2 regions of the Paragemmobacter aquarius genome follow, and region 1 is predicted to be linked to the other one. Evidence: riboswitches for the same ligand, from Rfam matches in the RefSeq annotation. Region 1 holds a riboswitch; the other holds the start of a gene.
What was found. Region 1 has a riboswitch for thiamine pyrophosphate ahead of thiB (thiamine ABC transporter substrate binding subunit). Riboswitches for the same ligand answer to the same signal wherever they lie in the genome.
Positions count from the first base shown of each region.

Region 2: it holds a riboswitch for thiamine pyrophosphate, as region 1 does, so the genes downstream of both, thiM (hydroxyethylthiazole kinase) here and thiB (thiamine ABC transporter substrate binding subunit) in region 1, are expected to answer to the same signal.

Region 1 covers NZ_CP028918.1:3,404,177-3,413,076, forward strand. Annotated here, with positions in the region: gene rfbA (glucose-1-phosphate thymidylyltransferase RfbA) at 1-639, shown strand, start outside; gene HYN69_RS16500 (hypothetical protein) at 732-914, shown strand; gene HYN69_RS21235 (peptidoglycan-binding protein) at 985-2,634, shown strand; gene HYN69_RS16515 (thiamine ABC transporter ATP-binding protein) at 2,641-3,333, opposite strand; gene HYN69_RS16520 (thiamine/thiamine pyrophosphate ABC transporter permease ThiP) at 3,317-4,855, opposite strand; gene thiB (thiamine ABC transporter substrate binding subunit) at 4,852-5,847, opposite strand; TPP riboswitch at 5,886-5,988, opposite strand; gene HYN69_RS16530 (GAF domain-containing protein) at 6,028-6,474, opposite strand; gene HYN69_RS16535 (HPP family protein) at 6,508-7,584, opposite strand; gene holA (DNA polymerase III subunit delta) at 7,669-8,694, opposite strand; gene lptE (LPS assembly lipoprotein LptE) at 8,691-8,900, opposite strand, start outside.
Region 2 covers NZ_CP028920.1:143,888-152,787, reverse strand. Annotated here, with positions in the region: gene HYN69_RS19975 (metal ABC transporter substrate-binding protein) at 1-565, opposite strand, end outside; gene HYN69_RS19970 (metal ABC transporter permease) at 578-1,441, opposite strand; partial or broken gene aztA (zinc ABC transporter ATP-binding protein AztA) at 1,438-2,179, opposite strand; gene HYN69_RS19960 (Fur family transcriptional regulator) at 2,276-2,662, opposite strand; gene hisI (phosphoribosyl-AMP cyclohydrolase) at 2,670-3,140, opposite strand; gene HYN69_RS19950 (CobW family GTP-binding protein) at 3,206-4,327, shown strand; gene HYN69_RS19945 (DMT family transporter) at 4,576-5,481, shown strand; TPP riboswitch at 5,508-5,602, shown strand; gene thiM (hydroxyethylthiazole kinase) at 5,670-6,455, shown strand; gene thiE (thiamine phosphate synthase) at 6,455-7,063, shown strand; gene thiD (bifunctional hydroxymethylpyrimidine kinase/phosphomethylpyrimidine kinase) at 7,060-7,866, shown strand; gene HYN69_RS19925 (3-oxoacyl-ACP reductase) at 7,863-8,627, shown strand; gene HYN69_RS19920 (hypothetical protein) at 8,714-8,900, opposite strand, start outside.

The DNA of each region.
Region 1 (8,900 bases):
TATATCACCCAGCCCTCACCCGACGGGTTGGCGCAGGCCTATCTGCTGGCCGCCGATTTCCTGAACGGTGCGCCCAGCGCGATGGTTCTGGGCGATAACATCTTCTTCGGTCACGGCTTGCCCGACATCCTCGCAACCGCCAACGAACGCGAAACCGGCGGCACCGTGTTCGGCTACCGCGTGGCCGATCCCGAACGCTACGGCGTCGTGGCGCTCGACGCGACCGGCCACGTCACCGGCATCGTGGAAAAGCCCGCCGTGCCCCCGTCAAACTATGCCGTGACGGGCCTTTACTATCTGGATGGTCGCGCGCCGGAACTCGCTGCACGCGTCAAGCCTTCGCCACGCGGCGAGCTTGAAATCGTCGACCTCTTGGAACTCTATCTGGCCGAGGGCAGCCTGCGCGTCGAAAAGATGGGGCGCGGCTTTGCATGGCTCGACACCGGCACGCATGGCAGCCTGCTCGACGCGGGCAACTTCGTCCGCACCCTGACCGACCGTCAGGGCTTGCAGGTGGGCAGCCCCGACGAAATCGCCTATCGCTCGGGCTTCATCACCGCCGACGAACTGGCCGCACGGGCCGAGGTGTTCCGCAAGAACGACTATGGCCGCTATCTGGCGGGTATCCTCGCGGAATGACATATTCATAATACATGATGCCTTTGCCGCATCATGCGCTAGGCTTGCCCCAACCGTCCCTTCAGGGGCGGCTTTCGAAAGGAGGCAACGGGATGCGTAAATTGATCGCTTTGGCCTGCGTGATCAGCTGGTCGGGGTTCTGGGCCTTTGGCTACCTCGCGCTGTCCGCCAGGATCGACGACCCGGCCCAGATGGTGACGGCGGGGATTCTTGCCTTTCTCGGCTTCATCACGGGAATGTTCACCTACATGCGGCTGTCGCGTGACATGATCTGATCCGTCCGGCCTGTCGGAACAAAGCGGGCGGGACACGGGTTTCAGTCCGAACCCGCAAAAGGGAAAGCCCATGTATCGCGTCACCCTGACCGCCTTGCTATTGCTAAGCGCAGCGCCCCTTGCCGCGCAGGACCGCGCCGTGATCATCGGAAACGAGAATTATTCCGACGGGGCCGACATAACCGAGGCCGACGCCGCCCTTGACGCAGTCGACCCGCTGCAAGGCGCGGGCTTCACCGTGACAAGCGGCTCTGACATGCAGGCCCCCGAGATGCGCGGCCTGCTGTCGCCCCTGATGCAAGGCACCCCCGAGGAGGGGCGGCTTGTCATTCTTCTGTCGGGCCATTTCGCACAGGCTGCCAATGATAGCTGGTTTCTGGGCGTCGAATCCTCGATGCCCGATCTCGCCACGGTCGACGGTGTCGGGGTTTCGGTCTCCACAGTGCTGGAAATCGCCGCTCAAGCTCCGGGCGGGGCGGTGGTCGTTCTGGGAACCGAACCACGCCGCCTGCCGCTGGGGCCGGGGCTTGACCCCGGCATCGGCACGGTCGCCGTGCCGCAGGGCGTCACGCTGATCCGCGGCGATGCCGCGCGGGTCGCAGATTTCGCGGCGCGCGCCTTGCCCCTGCGCGGGCAATCCATCGCCGCGATGCTCGATGCCAACCCAGACCTGACCGCCGATGGATTCCTGTCCGGTCTCGTCCCGTTCCGTCCCGCCAGCGAAACGGCGGCGGCTGATCCGCTGCCCGGACCTGATGCCGAAGCGGTTTTCTGGGAAAGCACCCAAGCCCAAGGCACGCTCGGCGCCTATGACGCCTATGCCAAACGGTATCCCAAAGGCCGCTACCTGGCCGAAGCACGGGCCGAAATCGCCCGCATCAAGGCCGAACCCCAGCGCGAGGCACGTTCAGCCGAAGAGGCGCTGGCCCTCAGCCGCGACGACAGGCGCGCCATCCAGCGCGGGCTGACGCTTCTGGGCTTTGACACCAAGGGAATCGACGGCGTCTTCGGCGCAGGCTCGCGCACCGCAATCGCAGGCTGGCAACGCAAGAACGGGTACGAAGCATCGGGATTCCTGATGCGCGAACAGATCGTCAAACTGACCGAACAGGCCGATGCACGCTCTGCCGCGCTGGAAGCAGACGCTGCCGAAAAGCAAAGGGCGATCGAGGCCGAAGACCGCGCCTATTGGCAAGACACCGGCGCCGCGGGCGACGAGGCGGGCTTGCGTGCCTATGTCACCCGCTTTCCCGACGGGATTTATGCCGATGTAGCCGCAGAACGCCTGCGCGCCATCGACGCCGCCCGCATGGGCGAGGCCGAGGCGGCAGACCGCGCGGCATGGGATCTGGCATCCCAGGAACAGACCGAGGCATCGTACCGCGAATACCTCCGCAGTTTCCCCGACGGGGCCTTTGCCGCCGAAGCACAAGCCAGCATCGACGCGCTTGGCGCCGAGGCATCGCAGGGCGATCAGGTCGCGGCATGGGAAGCGGGTGAAGCCGCCCTTGGCCTTGGCACCGGCGGACGGCGCGCGATCGAAGGCAGGCTCGATGCCCTGGGTCTGAAACCCGGCAAGGTGGATGGCACCTTCGACGACCGCGCGCGCCGTGCGATCCGGCGCTTTCAGGACTCGCGCGGGATGGAGCCGACCGGCTATCTCGACCAGACCACGACCGTCGCCCTTCTGGCCGGTGCAGTCTTGCGCTTGGGCGACTAGGCTCGGTCAGCCCAGATAATCTGCCAGCGCCTTGGGCGGGTTGGCGAACAGCCGCGCCGTATCCTCGGGTGGCTGCGCGGTTCCGTCGGCAACCAGAATGGTCTGCCCGCCAAGCCGTTGTGCGTCTTTGGGATCATGCGTCACCATCAGCACCGTGGCCCCCGTCGCGTCAGCGACCTCGGCCACCATAGCCAGCATATCGGCCTTGAGCGCAGGCCCCAGCGCCGCAAAGGGTTCATCCAGCAGCAACAAGGGCCGCGCCCGCAACAGCGCCCGCGCCAAGGCAACGCGCCCCGCCTGCCCGCCCGACAACTCGGCAGGCCGCCTATTGCCCAGCTCCGCCAGACCCGTCCGCGCCAAGGCCTGCGCGACCTGCTCTAACTGTTCCGGGGTCGGGCGAAGCCGCGGCGAAAGACCCAACGCAAGGTTCTGCATAATGGTCAGATGCGGGAACAGGTTCTGGTCCTGAAACAGGATCGTCACGGGCCGCTCTCCGGGCGACAGCGACGCAAGGTCTTGCCCCTGCCACAAAACGCGCCCGGCCTCGGGCTGCACAAAACCGGCAATTGCATTCAGCAGCGTCGATTTCCCCGCCCCCGACGGCCCGATGATCGCCACGCGGGCACCCATAGGCACCGAAAAATCGGCCACCAGCCGAAAGCCGGGTTCGGTCAGCACAAGTTTATCGAGTTGCAGCACGGCGTCCCATCCCGTCAAAAAGCGCGAAAAGCGCAAAGCTTGCGGCCACCAGCACCAGCGCCGCCCCTGCCGCCGCATCCATCCGGTAAGCGCCCATCAGACGGTGCACATACAGGGGCAAGGTGGCCCCGCTCTCTCCGGCAAAAAGCGTGATCACGCCCAGATCACCCATCGACAAAGCCGCCGCCACCCCCGCACCAAAGCCCAAGGGGCGCGCCAGACGCGGCAGCGCGACCCAGCGCAACCGCGCCACACCGGTCAGCGCCAAAGACCGCGCCAGCCTGTCGTAATCGGCATGAAGCGCCCGCGCCTCGGGCAGCAGCAACCGGTAAGCATAGGGCAGCGACAACAGCGCGTTGACCATCACGGTCACGGGCAGGGCCACAGCCTCGGGCCGCACAAAAGGCTGCACCGTCAGGAACAGCCCCGTCCCCAGCACCAGCCCCGACACCGCAAGCGGCAAGGTCGCAACCGTGTCGAACAGCCCCGCCCCGCGCGCGCCCCGCGCCACCGCCAGCGCCAGCACCAGCGCGGCCCCCATCGTGACTCCCGTCGATAAAAGCGCAACCGCGACCGACCGGACCAGCGCCGCCCAAAGCCCGGCGGGCAAATCGCCCAATCCGCCAACCCCGCGCCAGACCACCGCGCCAAGCGGCACAAGCAGGAACGCCGCCGCCAGCATCACCGCCAGCGCATCGGCCCCGCGCCTCCACCCCTTTGGCGCGCCAACCCCGATCCGCCGCCCCAAGCCACTGCCGAAACCGGCACGCCCCAGCACGGCCCAGCCCAGCGCCACCGCAACGGCCCCCAGCCCGAACTGGATCACCGCCAGCGCCGCCGCCCGTGCCGGATCATAATCGAACCGCAGCGCCTGATAGATCGCAAGCTCGACCGTGGTCGCCCCCGGCCCGCCGCCCAGCGTCAACGCCACCGCGAAACTGGCAAGGCAAATGGTGAACACCACCACCGCCGCGCCGGGCAGCACCGCTCGCAGCATCGGCCATTCCAGATGCCGGAACTGCGCGGCGGGCGGCATCCCCAGCGATTGCGCCAGCCGGAAGCGTTCGGCCGGAATCGCCTGCCACCCCATCAGCAGCATCCGCGTGACAAGCGGCAGGTTCAGGAACACATGGGCCAGCACCACCCCGTGCAGCCCGTAAATCGACAAAGGCGGCAAACCGGCCAAAGCCAAGCCATCGCTGACAATACTCGACCGTCCAAATACGGCCAACAGGCCGAGCACCGCCACGATCACCGGCAAAAGGAACGGCGCCCCCATCAGCGTGATCAGCACCCCGCGGCCAAGAAAGCGCCGCCGCGCCAGAGCCCGCGCCACGGGCACCGCCAAGGCGCAGGAAATCACCGCCGACAGCGCCGCTTGCAGCACCGTAAAGCGCAGCGCCGCCAGATCGGCAGCCGTGGGCCACAGGCTTCCCGCCCCTGCGCCCACGACACCGGCCATGCCGAGCGTCAGCCCCGCGACAAGGGCGGCGACAGCGGCCGCCCCCGGCGCGTGGCTCATTGCGCGAGCGCCGCTTGCCATTCGGCCAAAGCGCCATCGCGCGCCGCCGCCGCCTCATCCGCCGACATCAGCAGCGATTTGGCAGGGCGGAAGCGATCAAAGCCTTCGGGCAGGCCCCCAGCAGGCGTCACCGCCGGATACATCCAGTTCGTTGTCGCAATGGTCGACTGGAAGGCATCGCTGCCGATAAAGGCAAGGAACCGGTCGGCAAGCGCGGGCTGATCGGTCGCTGCCAGCTTTCCGGCCACCTCGACCTGCATGTAATGGCCCTCGTCGAACACGGCGGCGGCCTTGGTATCATCGCTTTCCGCAATCAGGTGATAGGCAGGCGATGTGGTGTAAGACAGCACCATGTCCGCCTCGCCTTCGGTGAACAACCCGTAAGCTTCCGACCATCCTGGCGTGACGGTGACGATGTTATCCGCAAGTCCGGCCCAGATATCCTTGGCCCTATCGCCGTAAGCCGCCTTGACCCACAGCAAAAGCCCCAGACCGGGCGTCGATGACCGCGGGTCCTGGATGACGATCTTCAGGTCGGATGCGGCAAGCGCCTCGAAGGATGTCGGAACATCGGTTACCTTGGTCTTGTCATAGACCATCGCAAACCACCCCCAGTCATAGGGCACGAAATCGGCATCCTCGAACGGTACGGGCAGCGTATTGGCCCATGTCTGGCCATGCGGCGCGAACAGCCCCGTGGCCCGCGCAGCCGCCGTCAGGCTGGTATCCAGCCCCAGCACCACATCGGCATCTGACGCAGCGCCCTCCATCTGCACCCGCGCCAGCAGTGCCGCGCCATCGCCCGCCGCGACGAACCGCAGGTCGCAGGCGCAATCGGCCTCGAACGCCTTTTCCACCGCAGGGCCGGGGCCCCATTCGGCAACGAAACTGTCATAGGTCAGCACTGTAAGCACAGGGGTTTCAGCCGCAGCGGCACAGGCAAAACCCGTGGCGACAGTGGCAAAACCCAGCGCAAGGATCGAAGTTTTCATGTCTTCCTCCAATTGCGACGGGACAGGTCGGGCTTGGAGGTCTTTCCACGCACCTTCCCTCCGCCGGTATGATCCGGTTCAGGTTCAACGGGTCCGCTTTCGCATCTCAGCCTGACAGGTCAGGCACCCCGAGGTGATGGTGAACATAGGCCATGCCTTGCCAGACGCAAGGGGCCGAAATCAGCCTTGCAGGCCGGAAAACAGCCGATCGCCCAGAACCGCGTCGCGGCTGTCAGCCACAAGCGACAGGTAAGCGGCCAGCCGTTCCGGCGTGAAGTGCAGGGCTTCGGCCAGCAGGTTGACGGTCGCAACGACCGTCCCGCCCGAATCGGCAAGCGGAATGTTCAACGCCGAACCCAGCCCCATCGATGTGATCAGCGCATGGTCGAAGAAATGCTGTTCGAACTCGGCCGGTGTATTGGCCAGAAAATACTGCGCCTGCCGGATGCAATGGTCGAACCACGCGTCATCCAGCATCGGTTTGGTGCCCTGCGCCGGATATTCCACCGGATGCGAGGTATAGGCGCGGCGCGACAGGCCATTGGCGCGGTCAAGGATCGACACGGTGAACAGGCGCGTGCCAAGGGCTTCGCAGTCACGGTGTAGCTGTTCGATAGGGCTTTGCATGGCACGATTAGGCCACGGCGCGGCGGGCAATGTCTAGGGGGTAGCACTTCGCAGACGGGCGGCAAGCAGCGCAATCAGGTCCGACCGCGTGACAAGCCCCGTCAGCCTGCCACCCTCCAAAACCGGCACGGCTTGCTGGTGGCCATCCGCCAACAGATCCATCAGGGTCGCGGCAGTCGTCCCGGGCAAGGCAGTTTCGACCGGCGTGACCAGATCGGCGGCGGTAACCCTGCCATCCGTCAGGCCAAGCAGGGCCGACTGGTCGATCAGCCCCGCGTAATGGCCGCCCTCGCTGACCGGCAGCGTCTTGAAGCGGTGGATGCGGAACACCTGCGCCAGCGTTTTCAAGGGCGTCGTGGGTGGCACGGTGACCAGATCGCGCGACATGATGTCGGCGGCGGTCAAATCGCCCAGATGCTGCGCTGCCGCTTCTGCCTCGGCCGCCGTGATGACGCGGGCAAGATCTTCGACCCCGATGTTCGGCGTCATCCGCAACCGGTCGAGCAGATGGCCAAGTTCGGGCGCGGTCAGCCCAAGACGGCGATCCGGCAGCGCATCCTTGGTGCCATGGGGCGAAGGCGCGGGCTGGCGGAACGGATATTTCCGCCCCGTCAAGGTGTTCCAGCCAATACCCGCGACCACAAGCAGCACCGAACCGGCAAAGACCGGCGTAAAGGCAAAGGCCCACGTCGGCGGCTGCGCCCCGCTCGCCGCGATCACCGTGGCCAGCGCGACCGCTCCGGCAGGCGGGTGGAACGCGCGGGTCACCCCCATCACCGCAATCGCAAGCCCCACGGCAAGCGGGGCCGCGACAAGCGGGTTATCCGTCAGGTGCAGCACCGCGATTGCGGCAAGCGCCGACAGCGTATTGCCCGCAATCGCGCTGAAGGGCTGGGCCAGCGGGCTGTTCGGCACGGCAAAGATCAGGAAGGCCGACGCGCCAAAGGGCGCGATCAGGGTCAGGTGGGCCAGATCGGCCCCACCCGACAGCGCCCACAGGATCAGGTCGCAGACCAGAAGCCCCAGCGCCGCACCGACTGCGGCGCGGGTGACTTCGGCTGCGTGCGGGGCAGCCATGACGGGGCCGAACATACGGATAAATCGGGTCATGGCGGGCCTTTGGTTGCCGGTTCGGTCACTTCTACAAAGCCTGCCCCCGAATGGTAAGGGGGCGCACTCCCTGAAGCCGACACGTCACCCCCGCCGTTGCGACATCATGGCCAGACGGATCAGCGCGCGCTCGATCAATGCCATGGTCGGTGCGCGCGACGTCGACCGAAGCGTCAGATCGGTTTCCACCAGCAGCGTTATCGCATCTTCCAGCTTGCGGCTGCCCCAGTTCGATGCCTGCCGCTGCATCGCGTCCCGCGCCTTGAACGGCACGCCGCGCGCCTTGGCGATGCCCGACGACACCCCGCCCGGATCGGTCACGGCAGTATGTAGCGCGCGGAAATGGCGCATGGCTGCGATGCACAGCGTGACGGCAGCGGTGCCCTGCGCCTCCAGCCTGCGAAACAGCGGCGCGATGTCGTTCTGGCGGCCCTCGGCAACGGCCATGATCAGATCATCCACCTCGGCCTCGACAGTGGCAGGCGCAAGCGTGGCAACCTCCAACGGCGTCAGCGGGCTTGGGTCGCGGTATTTATAAAGCGCGATCTTGTCGAGCGTCTGGCGGAAATCACCGGGGTCCAGCGCACGGGCAAGGTTCGCGAGATCGGTCATCGCCTCGCGGTCGATCGATGTCAGCCCCGCCTTGGCCAGCGCCGCCTCGATCTCTTCGCGGCTGGGCGGATCGTCGTAAAGCCCGGCACAAAAGGCGGCGGGGTGCTTTTCGAACAGCGTCTTGAGCGTCGATTTCGCCGTCAACCCGCCAGCCGTCACGACAATCTGCGCGTCGCCCGCGCGCCATTCCATCAGCGCAGTCTGGATCGTGGCGGTCAGCGTATCGGTCGCATCCTCGACAAAGGCGACACGCGGGCCGGGAAAGAAGCCTTGCGACTTTATCGCATCGAGCAGCGCCGCAGGGTCTTTCCGCAACTCGGCTGCGGCGATCCGCGCAAGCCGCATCTCGCCTTCGCCCTCTGGCCCGATCAGCGCCGCGATCACCTCTTGCCGTTTCAGGGCCACCCGCATCGCATCTGCGCCGAAAATCAGCAGGCCGGTCTTGGCAGGGTCGGGTTTGGCGAAATACCGCGTGGCTTCAATCCCGCGAAGGATCATGGCAACTCGGCGATCAGGCGCGTGACGATGTCATCGGCAAGGATCTGCATCAACCGCGCCGCTGCAGCCTCTTCGGCGGCGATGCCCGCAACGGTCGACCCGGTGGCCGACCACGAGGTGAAATTCCGCACCGTTCCACCGGCAACCCGCGCCTGTGTCGCGCGGTCGGTCAGGGTATAGGCGACACTGCCCTTTAGCTGATAGCG
Region 2 (8,900 bases), on a different replicon from region 1:
CCGGGTCGACCGATGTAAGGCCTTGGGCAATGTTGCCGACATACAGCGCCACATTGACCGGGCTTTGCCAGGCGTGGGGGTCAAAGGCACCATGGTCATGCCCCTCATGACCGGCCTCATCGCCATGGTCAGCGTGATCGTGCCCATCGTGGCCAGCCCCTTCCGCGTGGTCACCGTGATCATGGCCTTCATGCCCACCTTCTTCCGCGTGCTCTTCTTCGCCAAAGGCGATCGGGCTTACCCCTTCGGACACATTGATCAGGACGGCCGTTGTGCCCGAGGCTTCGATCAGCCGGTCCATCCAACCTTCAAACCCAAGCCCGTTGGCGACGATCACCTGCGCGCCTGCCACCGCCTGCGCATCGGCGGGCGCAGGTTGGAACACATGCGCGTCCCCGTCCGGGCCGACCAGCGTGGTCACCTCGACCCGGTCACCGCCGACATTCGCAACGATGTCGCCGAGGATCGAAAAGGTAGCGATGACGCGCAGCTTGTCTTCGGCCCATGCCGGTGCGGCAAAGGCCAATGCGGCGGCGGAGGCGAGCAGGAGACGGCGAGTAATCATGGGAGTATCCTTTCAGGCTTCAAGATGGGCGCGTGGCCAATAGCGGGCGGCAAGGCTGCCCGAGGGACCGAACGCGAGCGACAGGAGGTAAAGGGTTCCGGCGGCGAGGATGATCGCAGGGCCGGACGGGAGCCCTGCGTGGTAAGAGGCCAACAGTCCGGCGACGGAGGAGACGGCCGCGACCGTGGCGGCGACCGCCAGCATCCCGCCGATGGAACTGGCCCAGAACCGGGCGGCAGCGGCGGGCAGGATCATGATCCCCACGGCCATCAGCGTGCCAAGCGCCTGAAACCCGGCAACAAGGTTCAGGACGACAAGGCCAAGGAACAGGAAATGCACCGGCCCGCTCCACCGGCTGACCGAGGCGAGGAACCGCGGATCGGCGCATTCCAGCACCAGAGGGCGAAAGACCAGCGCCAGCGCGACCAGTGTGAAGGTGGTGATCGCACACAGCAGCATCAGCGCCGCGTCGTCCAGCGCCAGGACCGTACCGAACAGCACATGCATCAGGTCGACGTTCGACCCCTTCAGCGAGACGAGAAGCACGCCCAAGGCCAGCGAGATCAAGTAAAAGGCGGCAAGCGAGGCATCCTCGCGCAGGGCGGTAAAGCGGGCGACGGCCCCGGTCAGGACGGCCACAATCAGCCCCGCCGCCACCCCGCCGATGGTCATCGCGCCCAGGTTCAGCCCGGCCACCAGATAGCCCACCGCCGCCCCGGGCAGGATCGCATGGGCCATGGCATCGCCCGTCAGGCTCATCCGGCGCAAAAGCAGGAACACGCCGACCGGCGTAGCCCCCAGCGAGATCGCAAGGCAGCCCAAGAGCGCCCTCTGCATGAAAGCGAAGTCGGCGAAGGGATCGACCAGCCAGCTCATGCGGCACCCCGTGTGGCAGGGCGGACGCAGACATTGGCACTGTCGTCGAAAGCCTCAGACATCTGGCGAGCGCGGAACAGGTTCTCGGCAGTCAGGACCTTATCCGTCGCCCCATGCGCGACCTTTTCGCGCGCCAGCAGCAGGGTTTCGGGGAAATGCCTGCGCACCGCTTCGATGTCATGCAGAACGGCAAGCACGGTGCGCCCTTCGCCATGCCAGCGCTGCACGACTGCCAGAAGGTCAGCGGCGGTCTTGGTGTCGAGCGCGGTGAAGGGTTCGTCGAGAAGGATCAGGTCGGCATCCTGTAACAGCAGCCGCGCGAACATCACCCGCTGCACCTGACCGCCCGACAAGGCCGAGATCGGGCGTTGGTCAAAGCCAGTCAGGCCCACGGCCGCCAGCGCCTCGGCCACCCGCGCGGCGTCCTTGGCCCCGACCCGACCAAAGGCCCCGACCCGATGCCACAGCCCCATGGCAACAAAGGCCCCGACCGCGATGGGAAAGCTGCGGTCCACCTCGGAGAGTTGCGGCAGGGTAGGCCAGCCGCGCCACCCCCCGGTCGATCCGGCCTTCCAGGGGAACAAGCTCGCCGGTTAGGCCCTTCAGCAGCGTGGATTTCCCCGCGCCATTCGGTCCAACCACGGCAGTCAGGCTGCCCGGGGCCAGGTCAAGGTCAAGGTGATGCACCGCAGGATGCCGGTCATAGCCCAGTGTCAGATCACGGATGCGCAATGCCATGTCAGCCCACCACCAGCCAGAGCCCGACCCACAGGGTGGCGGATAGACCAAGGGCCAGCGTCAGCCGCAGGACCACGCCGGAGAGGAGGAGGTCCTTCATGCCTGGCCCCCGGTGCAATCGCCGCAACGGCCATGCACCTCGATGGTCTGGCGCGCCTCGGCAAAACCCTCAGCGGCGAGGCGCTGATGGAGGCTTTCAAACAGGCTTGGCGCCTCGACGCTGCGCACGGACCCGCAATCGTCGCAGATCGCCACCACCCCCGGCACGGGCGAGGTGACCACGGCCCAAGCGCGCAGCGTTTCGATCCGTTGCACGACACCGGCCTCTTCCAGCCCTTTCAGGGCGCGATAGACTGTGGGAGGGGCCACTGCACCACCTTTGCGCTGCATCCGGCCAAGAAGTTGATAGGCCGTCATCGGGCCATTCGCCCCGCGCAAGAGGGCCAGCACTTCGATCTCATTCGGGGTTAAAGCCGCGCCCATGCCGGCCTCACAGGATCGTCGGGTTCGGCGCATCGCCATAGACCGCGACGGGGTCAAACCGGCGCTCGGTCTCGGTGAACCGCAGCGGACCACCGGCAGCGGGGCCGATAGGCACCTCACGGTAGAAGCAGGACCGATAGCCGACATGGCACGACGCGCCAGAGCCTGCGACGGTAACCTCCAGCCACATTGCATCCTGATCGTCGTCGATCCGCATCCTGACCACAGTCTGAGTCAGGCCCGAGGTCGCGCCCTTGTGCCAGACCGCTTGCCTTGTGCGGCTGAAGTAATGCGCCTCGCACGTCTCGATGGTCAGCCGCAACGCCTGTTCGTTCATCCAGCCCAGCATCAGCACGGTGCCGTCCGCGGCATCGGTCGTCACGCAGGGCATGAGGCCATCCGCCGGAAAGCGCGGGGCGAGGGCCAGGCCTTCTTCGACATCGAGGACAGACGGGCGGGGGGCGAAAGTAACGGTCATTCTGGCTTGCTTTCAGGGGATCGATGGCAGATATACGTTATAGTATAACATAGCACAAGTCGAAGATGTCCCGAATTCCCCTGACCCTGATCACCGGCTATCTTGGCGCCGGAAAGACCACGCTTCTCAATGCGCTCCTGCGCGATGCCTCGGCAGGCCGCATCGCCGTTGTCGTCAACGAGTTCGGCGATGTGGGTCTTGACCATGACCTGATCGTCGAGACGACCGAAGAAACGGTGCTTCTCTCCTCCGGCTGTATGTGCTGCACGGTGCGCGGCGATCTGGTGCAGGCGCTGGAAAGCCTGTTCGAAAAGCGCAGCGCCGGGAAACTGGCGTTCGACCGGATCGTGATCGAGACCACTGGCCTCGCCGATCCCGCGCCGATCCTGCACACGCTGATCGTGACGCCCGGTCTGGGGGCGACGCTGCGGATGGATGGGGTGGTCACAGTCTGCGATGCCGCGCATGGCCCTGCCACGCTGGATGCCGGGTTCGAAAGTGTTCAGCAGGTCGCCATGGCCGATGTGCTGGTTCTGTCCAAGACCGACCTCGTGACACCATCGCAGGCCGAGCGGTTCCGCGCCCGGCTTGCGGCCCTTGCCCCCGGGGCGCGCATCGTGACCGCTACGCGCGGCGCGGTTCCTTTGACCGAGCTTTTCGGCCATGGGGCCCCCGACATGAACGGTGCGTTGCCGGAAGCCGAAGCCTGGGTGAACGCCCCGGCCTATGCGCTTTCATCCTTGCCGCTTCCGCCATTGGCAAAATCGCTGGCCCCCTTTGCAACCGGCCCAACCCATGGCCTATTCGGGTTGGCCCCGGCCCCGGGGTCAAGCCTGTTGGCCGCCATTGCCCCGGCGGCCCGCCATGACGACCGCATCTCTTCGGTGTCGATGGTCTTTGATGACCCGATCCATCCGATCATGCTGGACATCTGGATGGAAACCTTGATCGCCGCCCGCGGCCCCGACATCTTGCGCCTGAAGGCGGTGATCTGGGCCGACGGCTTCGACACGCCGTTTGTCATCCACGGCGTCCAGCACATCATCGACCCACCCATCCGCCTTGCCCGCTGGTCGGGCGAGGATCGTAAGAGCCGCGTCGTCATCATCGGCCGCGATCTGCCGCGCGAGGCTTTGCTGGACAGCCTGGAAGTGCTGAAGACACGGCCGATGGTGAATGCCCGTTAGAAGGCTGACTGCACCTTCTCGTTAGCGCCAATTTTTTGCGGGCCTACCAGAAGAAGGCTTGTGTCCGGTCTGCGGCACGTCCTTCCGGGCTCAAACCCAGTTTGTGTCTGTCTATGCTGATGGCCTCACCCTTGTCGCAAGTGAGTCAAGCACTGTCGGCACGCGGCGGCCTGTGATCCACTTGAACGATATGTAGTGGGAAACACATGGTCTTGAAAATCTGCGACCGGTCCGGAACAGGAAAACAAATGAGCACAAGCCTTCTGGCCTCGGCCGTCGTTCTTGTAACGGGCGTCATCTGGGGCGTTTATTGGGTGCCCGTCCGGGCCGTGGCCGAACGGGGGCTGGACGGGGCATGGGGAACGGGAGCGATCACGCTGGTCGCATCCATGTTCCTGCTGCCCTTCGTCCTTGCCGACAAACGAGCGCTTTGGGGTAGAAACCGCATTGGCATCGTTTCGGTCATGTTGGGCGGGGCGGCCTTTGCACTGTATTCGATCGGCTTTCTGTACGGCAAGGTGGCACTTGTTGTGCTGCTGTGGTTCTTCAGCCCGGTCTGGAGCGTGCTGATCGCGAAGTACCTACTGCGCCAGCAGGTGCCGCGCCTCCGGCTGGTTGCCATTGCCACCGGTCTTGTAGGCCTGTTCATCATGCTGGGAGGCGATGGTGATATCCCGCTGCCCGGCGATCTGGGCGAATGGATGGCCTTTGTCGGGGGCCTTGTCTGGGCCTTTGCCACGGCGGGGATGCGGAACAAATCCGACGTCAGGCCGCTGCCGTCGGCGTTCCTGTTCGCCATAGGCGCCGCCCTGACCTCGCTTGTTGCCGCGCCCGTGCTGGAGCCGTTTCCTGCGATTGCCGCGCCGGATCTGGCGGTCGTTGCTGGGGCGGTTCTGGTGACGGCGGCGCTGTGGTGGGTAATCTCGATTGCAGGGCTGATGTGGGCGGCGGTGAGACTTGACCCCGCACGCGTCGGCATCCTTTTAATGACCGAAGTGGTTTTCGGTGCAGTAACCGCTGCAGTTTTTGCAGGCGAGATTCTGTCGCCCACCGAGATAGCCGGCGGTGCATTGGTCATCATGTGTGGCATCCTTGAGGTCTGGCCGACGAAATCAGACACAGGGCATGCTCTGCCAGACAGGCCACAGACTTGACTTTGTCTGCAAATATTTGTGTCTAAGCAGCGCGACAGGGGCGTCCGGGCAACCGGGCTGAGAAGCACCCTTTGAACCTGAACCAGATAATGCTGGCGTAGGGAGTCTGCGGTGGGTGTCCCCTTTGGCCGTATTTTGGCCATCCCCGACGCCACCTCTGGCCCCGTTGCGCGCGGCCGGAGAATAGAATGGACAACCTCGGCACCACCCTTGCCACCCTGCGCAGCACCGCGCCGCTGGTGCAGTGCATCACCAATTTCGTCGCAATGAACGTGTCAGCCAATGTGCTGCTGGCCGTGGGGGCGTCGCCCGCGATGGTCCATGCGCGCGAGGAGGTGGCAGAGTTTGCAGGCCTTGCGCAGGCGCTGTGCGTCAACATCGGCACGCTGGACCCGGCATGGGCCGAGGCGATGGAGATGGCCGTACAGGTGATGATCGCTTCGGGCCGTCCTTGGGTGCTGGACCCGGTGGGCGTGGGCGCGACGCAGTTTCGCCGGGATGTTTGCGCTCGGCTGATGGCGCTGCGGCCAACGGTCATTCGCGGCAATGCCTCCGAGATTCTGGCGCTGGCCGGGATGGGTGGCGCGGGGCGCGGGGCCGACAGCGCCGATCCGGTGACAGCGGCCGAGGCCAGCGCGCAAGACCTAGCCTTGCGCACGGGGGCTGTGGTCGCTGTATCGGGGCCGGTCGATTACGTCACCGACGGCGTGCAGGCGTTCCGCGTGGCCAATGGTGACGCGCTGATGCCGCGCGTGACTGCTTTGGGATGTTCGCTGAACGGGGCGATCGCGGCTTTTGCTGTGGGCCAGCCCGCCCTGCCTGCCACCGTGGCGGCGCTGGCCTATTACGGGCTGGCCGGGGAACGGGCGGCAGGTGCCGCTGGCCCCGGCAGTTTTCAGGTGGCGTTTCTGGACGCGCTTTACAGCCTGACGCCGCAGGAGGTGACCGCAGGCGCCAAGGTCAGCCGCGCATGATGGGCCCGATTTATGTGATCACCGATCCGGGTGCCGCCCTGGCCGTGGCCGAACAGGCGCGCGCGGCAGCACGCGGCGGGGCGGCATGGGTGCAATTGCGCGACAAGACGGCGCTGGACGATGATCTGGCGGCGCTGGTGCGGCTGCTGATGCCGGAACTGACGGCGCTTGGGGCGAGGCTGATCGTCAATGACCGGGTCGAGGTGGCACTGGCCACCGGCGCGCACGGCTTGCACATCGGGCAAGGCGACGGCGATGTAGCCCTTATCCGCCAGCGGATGCCTGCGGGGATGATGCTTGGCCTGTCCATCGAGACGGTGGCGCAGGCGCGCGTGATCCCGCCCGGCGTGGATTACATCGGGGCCGGGCCGGTGCGCGCCACGCAAACCAAGCACGACCACGCCACGCCCATCGGCTTTGACGGCTTGGCGCAGATCGTGGCAGAGGCGGGATTGCCGACCTATGCCATCGGCGGGTTGAAGCCGGGCGATGCGGCGGCGGTGCGCGCCGCCGGTGCCTGCGGCATGGCCGTGGTCACGGCTGTGACCCGCGCGCCGGATGCGCAGGCCACCACGCGTGCCTTGTTGTCAGAATGGAGCGTGGCATGATCCCCAACATCCTGTCGATTGCAGGCTCTGACCCGTCGGGCGGGGCCGGGATTCAGGCCGATATCAAGGCGATCTCGGCCAATGGCGGCTATGCCATGGCCGCCCTCACCGCGCTGACCGCGCAGAACACCCAAGGCGTGACTGCCGTGCAGATGATCGCGCCGGATTTCGTGACGGCTCAGGTCGCGGCGATCCGCGCCGATATCCGGGTGGACGCGGTCAAGATCGGGATGCTGGGCACCGCCCCCATCATCGGCGCGGTTGCCGATGCGCTGGCGGGCCTAGAGGCGCCAATCGTGCTGGATCCGGTGATGGTGGCCAAAAGCGGCGACCGGCTGTTGCAGGCCGATGCGGTTGCCGCCCTGCGCGCGATGCTGCCGCTGGCATCGGTCATCACACCCAACCTGCCCGAAGCGGCCGATCTGCTGGGCGTGCCCGAGGCCGCAACCCGCAACCAGATGCAGGAACAGGCGCAGGCGCTGCTGGCGCTTGGGGCGCGGGCGGTGCTGCTGAAAGGTGGGCATCTGCCGGGCGGTGATTGCCCCGATCTCCTGGTAAGTACCGATGTCCTCACCTGGCTTACAGGTTCCCGCCACGCCACGCGCAAGACCCATGGCACAGGCTGCACGCTGTCGTCTGCGCTGGCTACGTTTCTGGGGCTTGGCCTGCCCCTGCCCGACGCCGCCGTACGCACAAAGGCCTACGTCGCCGCCGCCATCGCCAACGCCAATGCGCTGACGGTGGGCAGTGGCCACGGCCCGACCCATCACTTCTTCGCCCAATTCAAAGGAACCAACGCATGACCCGTCCCCTGTCTGACCTGACCGTCCTTGTCACCGGCGGTGGCCGTGGCCTTGGTGCCGCCATCGCCCGCGCCTTTCACCGCGAAGGCGCAAGGGTGGCCATCAACTATCGCAACAGCCAGACCGCAGCCGAGACCTTGGCCGCCGAGCTTGGCCCGCGCGCCGCCGCGTTTCGCGCCGATGTGACAGACCCCGCGCAGGTTGCGGCGATGGTGGATCAGATCACTGAGCGTCTGGGGGCCCCGGATGTGCTGGTCCACAATGCGCTGGCTGATTTCGCCTTCAACGGCGATGCGCGGGCGCATCTTGACAGGCTGCAATGGGCCGATATCGCGCGGCAGGCCGAAACGGCGGTGGGTGGCGCGCTGAACTGTCTGGCCGCGATGCGGGCGCATTGTGCAGCGCAAGGCTTTGGCCGGATCATCACCATCGGCACCAACCTGATGCAGAACCCGGTCGTGCCCTATCACGACTACACCGCCGCCAAGGGTGCGCTTCTGGCGCTGACCCGCACGGCGGCCAAGGAACTGGGGCCGCTGGGCATCACGGTGAACATGGTGTCGGGAGGCCTGTTGCGCACCACCGACGCCAGCGCCGCCACGCCCGAAGCGGTGTTCGACATCATCGCCGCCCAGACCCCTCTGGGCCGGGTGACGACGCCCGAGGATCTGGCCGACGCCGTGCTGTTCTTCGCCTCGCCCTGGGCGCGCGCAGTCACGGGGCAGAACCTGATCGTCGATGGCGGGTTAGTGTTCGGATGATGCATACTTCCGTCGCCGGGCAGCCTTGGATGTGTCGGCCGGGTCAATTCCAAATGCAAAGTGGCGAAAATCGTGATCCAAAGCTTTCAGATCGCCGCGCGCCACATCCGATAACGCCCCTGCCCGGTCATTTCGCAGATTAGCCCACGCGCCTCCATCCAAGCCAGGTTTCGCTGGACAGCCGCGCGGCTGGCGCCGATCACAGTCTCGACCATCGGTGCAGAGACCAAGGGCCATTCGGTCAATACAGCGCGCAAAGCCGGAGGAGTACGG